DNA from 2 places in the Paenibacillus sp. FSL H8-0259 genome. Region 2 is predicted to be linked to the other one. Evidence: a T-box and tRNA genes for the amino acid it is inferred to sense, from the RefSeq annotation. Region 2 holds a T-box; the other holds one or more tRNA genes.
The links. The T-box of region 2 lies ahead of NSU01_RS28190 (valine--tRNA ligase). A T-box ahead of a tRNA ligase gene usually reads a tRNA of that ligase, here a tRNA-Val.
Positions count from the first base shown of each region.

Region 1 (3,419 bases), 3.2 Mb from region 2:
AAAAGCGCAGAGAGCAATCTTCTATTATATTTCAACACGCAGCACCCTTTTCAATTATTTAACATTTGTACGCCGATCAGAGATTTTAGTTTCGAGGGGGATAGCCCCAGGGAGGGAACAGACATGAAGCACATAGTTCATCCTCTCTGCACCACCGGATCAACCCAGGCGGACGAGAAGACACCGGCAGTAAGCTTTTGGGCTGCAGCAAGAAAGCTTCTCGGGGCTCAGGTGGAAAAGGCATAAAAAAAGAGCTGCTTTCGCAACTCTCTCATGAACTGCCATTTACTCTGGCATGATCCAAACGATCTCACAGATGCGTACAAAGAATTTTCTGCCTCTGGTATCCAATACAACGTGGTCTGGCTTTACATCCATCAAACAGCCGCTAATCCCGCCGCGAGTGGTTTCAAGTACCACCTGCTTACCTTTTACAGACATTAAGGTTTCAACAACATAGGGATCAATTGGATAGACCATATGGCTTGCGGCATCTGTTGATGCATTGGATACATTTGATTATTCAGCACTTTGTTACCTCCCAAATGGTTATACCTCATGCTATGCAAACGCCTAATTAAAGAGCTAGGCGAGAGCCCATTTAAGATAGGTACTAAGCGTTATGACACAAATACGTTAAAATAATAATTCAACGGAGGGAATCGTTTCGGACAATGTAGATTCTAATTGTATCGTAATCAGATGTCCCGATGAACTTGCTGAAATGGCAAGAGAGTTTACCAATAGAATTATTAGTTTCCATGCTGCGGATATGCAAGACCGAGTCATTTTAGAGAAAAGTGAACTGAACTGGGTGAAGGAGTTTATTTCAGGAGAAGTTGTTGGTCAGGCCGAAGGCCATCGACACGCGACCAGATAATCTCAGCGCAGGGAGGCCGGTTAGTGTTAGCTATTAATTACTAATGATATACCATAATAATATATAAGTTATTCCGAAGAAAAGGATTACACCCAGTATTGAGATGGCAAGAAGAATAAGGATAACTTTATTTCCGTTCATAAATGCACCTCTTAAATAAAATACCTCTCCCAATTTTTAGTGTAGGGGAGAGGTCGAAGCGAAAGATTGGGCAAGCCCTCACAACTCGATTGTAAAGGATTGGAAGAGAACTATCAAATACACATTTAAATGTAGGCTACCTAATGGAGACAAAACCCAATCAAACTATCTAGGATACAGCGTAAGCCGGGGTATGGTGTCCACCGCCTCCCAATCCACAAGCAAACGGCGGGCAGAAGACACCTGAACAACTGCAGGAAGCAGCAATTGTTTCATTAAAAAGAGTTGGTCGCGGTGATCAGATCAAGGAGGTGAACTAAACATGGACTGATATCCTTATGGCGGTTTCCCAGGTCCTGGACCGGAATTCACACAGATGTTTACGGAAGTTTTATTGTCCACTGACAATCAAGCGAAACTTGCCGGTGGCATCCTTTTGAAAAAATGTCAGGGAGTTGTGAAGAAAGGGACAGTCATTGGCAAAATTACAGCTGCTTGAGCTGATCAAGGCAAGAGGGTAGCCGTTTTTGATGGAAAAAACGTCCCCAATCTCAAAAAGTTGAAGAGATGCTATAATCAAAAAAAGACAAAACCCTTATAAAATAAAGGTTTTGTCAGGTGATGCAATATAGGACGGATGGGGTTCGAACCCATGACCCCTACCCTGTCAAGATAGTGCTCTCCCGCTGAGCTACCGTCCTGCAACGAAATTTATAATACCATACGATGTGAGGGAATGGCAAGAATTTTTTATAACGAAGAAATAGACTGGATGTCATATGGGGTTTAATGGAAATAAATAGGAGGTATTGCTATGCTACTCTGGGGAAGCGGATCACGGCGGAAGAGAAGAAGGCCGGCCGTGATTTGACAGGTTAGATTAATCCCTTTACTGGCGGCAGATGATAAGTTAAGGTGCAGGTCCCGCTGAATGTGAGCGGGGCTTTTTTGCAGCGAAAAAGTTGAGCGACACAGAAAAGATTTTATAATATAATGATGGCAATTGTCTGGGAATATCTCTCAATCATTCCATTATACATAATGAAGCCGAAGGAGTTCTTCTAATGATCGTAACTTTGCATGAATCTGAAATGCCTGAGGTTAGTCTTAAGTATGTTGTGATTGTCATGAAGCAGGGTGAGGACTGGGTTCTGGTGCGGCACCGCGAGCGGTCCACATGGGAATTTGCCGGAGGACATATTGAAGCAGGAGAGAGTTCTGATGAAGCTGCCGCCAGGGAGTTGTATGAGGAAACAGGCGCTGAGGCGTACAAGTTATACCCTATATGTGTATATTCGGTCAGAAGTGAAGAAGTACCCGCGAACTACGGGATGCTATACTTTGCAGCTGTAGATAAGTTCGGCCCCCTGCCCCCATATGAAATGGAGGAGATTCGCAGATTCAGAGAAATTCCGGAAACGGTTACGTATCCGGGGATATATCCGATGCTAATCGCGAGAGTAACTGAATATATCAAGCAACTGAGCGGAAATGCCAATGAAAGCAGATCTATTGAACAAGTGGAATTTGGTGCGCAATAATCATACCATTGAACGGAGTGATTGCCGTGTCTATGCCTACTCATATTGTGGCGGTCGGCGGGATTGTTGAGAATGGGCAAGGAGAAATTTTGCTGGTCCGAACGTTTCATGGCGGTTGGGTGTTTCCTGGAGGGCAAGTGGAGGCGGGAGAGAATCTGATGGATGCGCTAACCCGTGAAATACAGGAGGAAAGTGGCATCCTCACTGTGGTTGACCAGCTGATCGGCGTGTATTCCAATACGGGGATGTACAAATGGCATGACGGTGTAACCGATGTCCCGACCAAAGTGATGCTGGACTATGTGTGCAGGCCAATCGGCGGGGCATTAGCAACATCGGATGAAACATCGGAGAGCTGTTGGGTCAGCCGGGATAAAGTGCTTGAGATGATTACCAGCCCTGCTATCCGCACCCGTTATGAAGCTTATCTGGCATTTGACGGTACAGTCGCTTATATGGCCTACCAGACCAAGCCCGAATTTACAGTAAGTCTGAGCAGGAAGATATGATGCAGTACCATATAAGGAGATTATAGATGAACGTAGAATATGGGAAATTAACTTTTCTGGAGATTAAGCAAAAAGCAGCCGAAGGCTATATGGCTATTATTCCAACTGGCTGCACGGAGCAGCAGGGGCCGCATGCGACGGTGGATTTTGATATCTGGCTGGCTACCGAGCTGTCTATTGAAGCAGCAACTATGGCAAATTTGAGCTACGGTGTGAAGTCGCTGGTAATTCCGACGATTCCATTTGGTCCAACTCCCGAGCACCGCAATTACGGCTATGGCTACATCGACATCCCGCAGAAGGTATATGAGGATGTGATCTATGCGGTTCTGGTTTCACTGGCTGACC
Region 1 covers NZ_CP150147.1:3,411,572-3,414,990, forward strand. The annotation lists gene NSU01_RS14295 (hypothetical protein) at 1-35, opposite strand, end outside; gene NSU01_RS14300 (hypothetical protein) at 124-246, shown strand; gene NSU01_RS14305 (YuzF family protein) at 286-480, opposite strand; tRNA gene NSU01_RS14310 (tRNA-Val) at 1,651-1,722, opposite strand; gene NSU01_RS14315 (NUDIX domain-containing protein) at 2,086-2,562, shown strand; gene NSU01_RS14320 (NUDIX hydrolase) at 2,589-3,071, shown strand; gene NSU01_RS14325 (creatininase family protein) at 3,098-3,419, shown strand, end outside.
Region 1: it encodes a tRNA-Val, which carries the amino acid that the T-box ahead of NSU01_RS28190 (valine--tRNA ligase) is inferred to sense. The anticodon was not compared.

Region 2 (3,419 bases):
TGGCGCGGGCAACCTGCAGGAGATCCGGGCATCACTGAATTACAAGCTCGGGATCATCGTGAACGGGCAGGTCTATACGATGAAAGACGGCAACGGTAAAACGCTTGCCCCGATCACGTACAATGGCACAACGTACCTGCCTGTACGCTCAATCAGTGAAGCGCTGAACACCTCTGTCACTTATGACGCCGCAAACAGCCGGGTCGTCATCGGCGGCTCCGCTTCTCCTGGCACATCCTCTCAGGAACCGGCCGCGGAACCGGTACAGCGTCCGAAGAGCCTGCCGTCCGACTTCCCGCTGCCGTCCGATGCCAAAGTATTCAATCTGATTGAAGGCTCGGCGACCGGCACGCCGTCTGCGACGTTCAGCTATCTGACGAAGCAGGACCTGGAGACGCTTGGCAATACGTACAAAGAGTATTTTGTGCGCAAAGGCGCCACCGCCAAATCCGAGGAGATCTCCGCGGAAGCCTTCTCGATTATCGATGCCGGAAGCACGTTTTCTGTTACACTGGACGCCTACCTGGGAACTGGCAGCTATGGAGGCTACAATATCGTCAACGTGATCTGGAGCGGGAAGTAAGCGGTAGATGGGCAGCTCTCTGTGTATTTATCTCTGTTAGCCCTGTGTATACAACTCCGTTAGACATTTTTTTGAACCGGGCGGTATAAACTCTGACCTTTGTGTGTATGCTGGTTGACTAGGAATAGGACTGAATGTATTATTGACATAAGTAATAACTAGCATAAAGACTGGGAACGGGAAGAGTAGGCGGTCAGCCCTTCAGAGAGCGGAATTGTAGTTGCTGTGAATTTCCGCAGGATGCAGCCCCCGAAGTCGCCCCGGAGTCGCCCTTCTGAGCTTGCCTCCATGTTTATGGAGACCAGGTTAGGATGTGGCCGGACGCAGCCGTTATCTGCATGAGTGTCGCGCTAAGCTTCCGGACCTGTAAGGAGTCCGAGGCAGGGGTTTATTTTTGAAATACAAGAAAGTATAGGTTTTACATTATACTTTATCCTTGTATTTCCGCTGAAACGGATACCGTCCCTTGAAGGACGGCACAGCCGTTTACACCTGATTAGCGCGAAACAAAGGTGGTACCGCGAAAGAATGGCCTTTCGTCCTTTGAGACGAAGGGTCTTTTTGTATTTAAATATAAGGATATATATGTTTCACTCTATCAATCATCCTTATATTTCTCGCTGAAACGGTACCGTCCTTAGACAGGACGGTAAAGCCGTTTCCACTTGTCAGATCGTTACAGAATACAAAAAGCTTCTCATCATTTTCTCTAATGGAGGGTTCACAATGGCTGATAACAACAATACAGCAGCAGAGCTGACGAACCAGCTGGAAGCGGCAGAAGACACCGCTACTGCGAATCACAAGCAAAGCGATATGCCGACTACCTATGATCCGGGGTCGGCGGAGAAGAAATGGTATACTTACTGGATGGAGAACGGCTTCTTCGAAGCAGGCAAACGTCCGGATGCGCAGCCTTACAGCATTGTTATTCCCCCGCCGAATGTAACAGGAATGCTGCATATCGGGCATGCGCTTGATTTCACACTGCAGGATGTTCTGATCCGTACCAAACGGATGCAGGGATATGATACGCTGTGGCTGCCGGGAACGGACCATGCGGGTATCGCTACACAGACTAAGGTAGAGCAGAAGCTGCGCGAGCAGGGGATCTCCCGCCATGATCTGGGACGCGAGAAGTTCCTGGAGCAGGTATGGGCCTGGAAGGAGCAATATGCGGAGACGATTCACGGGCAGTGGGCCAAGATGGGCTTGTCGCTAGACTACTCGCGCGAACGGTTCACCCTGGATGAAGGAATGTCCAGCGGTGTCCGCCAGGTGTTTATTCAGCTGTACCGGAAAGGCCTGATCTACCGCGGCAAACGCATTATCAACTGGGATCCGGCTGCACGCACGGCTCTGTCGGACATCGAAGTTGAATATAAAGAGGTAAATGGCCATCTGTACCATCTGCGCTATCCGCTTAAGGACGGCAGCGGCTATATTACTGTAGCTACAACCCGGCCGGAAACGATGCTGGGCGATACTGCGGTTGCCGTGCATCCGGAAGATGACCGTTACAAGGATCTTATCGGCAAAACGCTGATCCTGCCGATTACCTTGCGGGAAATTCCGGTTATCGCTGATGATTATGTAGATAAGGAATTCGGCAGCGGCGCGGTGAAGATTACCCCGGCACATGATCCGAACGACTTTGAGATGGGCGTGCGCCATAATCTTCCACAGATTAATGTGATGGATGAAGGCGGAATTATGAATGCGGAAGCAGGCAAATACCAGGGACTGGACCGCAGCGACTGCCGCAAGGCGATCATTGCTGACCTGAAGGAGCAGGGCGTACTTGTATCCATTGAGGACCACGTACATCAGGTTGGACACAGCGAGCGTTCGGGAGCCGTAGTTGAGCCTTACCTGTCCACTCAGTGGTTCGTGAAGATGCAGCCGCTGGCAGAAGCGGCCATCGCAGCGCAGAAGGATGGCAGCGGTGTTAACTTCGTACCGGACCGCTTCGAGAAGACTTACCTGAACTGGATCGAGAATGTACGCGACTGGTGTATTTCCCGCCAATTGTGGTGGGGCCACCGTATTCCGGCCTGGTACTCCGAATCTACGGGAGAGATCGTTGTTGCGAATGATGAAGAAGAAGCGCGCACAATCAGCGGTCTGACGGACCTGAAGCAGGATGAGGATGTTCTGGATACCTGGTTCAGCTCGAACCTCTGGCCGTTCGCTACACTGGGCTGGCCTGATGAGAACAGCAGCGACTATCAGCGTTACTATCCGAACAATGTGCTGGTTACCGGCTACGATATCATCTACTTCTGGGTAGCCCGCATGATCTTCTCGGCTCTGGAATTCACCGGACAGAAGCCATTCTCCGACGTGCTGATGCATGGTCTCGTACGCGATGCTGAAGGGCGCAAAATGTCCAAATCACTCGGCAACGGTATCGATCCGCTGGATGTAATCGAGCAGTATGGTGCAGACGCTATGCGCTACATGATTACTACAGGCAGCACAGCCGGTCAGGATCTCCGGTTCCGGATGGAAAAGGTAGAGCAGGCGCGGAATTTTGCCAACAAGATCTGGAATGCCTCACGCTTTGCACTGATGAATCTCGAAGGTGTTTCTTTTGAAGATATTGACATCACAGGTGAGCTCAGCACGGCGGACCACTGGATTCTGCACCGCCTGAACGAAACTTCCCGCGATATTACGCGTCTAATTGACTCGTACGAGTTCGGCGAGACCGGCCGGCTGCTGTACAACTTCATCTGGGATGATCTGTGCGACTGGTATATCGAATTCGCCAAGCTCTCGCTGTACGGAGCGGACGCGGCTGCGAAGGCCAAGACACAATCGGTTCTGGCCTATG
Region 2 covers NZ_CP150147.1:6,578,367-6,581,785, reverse strand. The annotation lists gene NSU01_RS28195 (stalk domain-containing protein) at 1-583, shown strand, start outside; T-box leader at 747-1,130, shown strand; gene NSU01_RS28190 (valine--tRNA ligase) at 1,400-3,419, shown strand, end outside.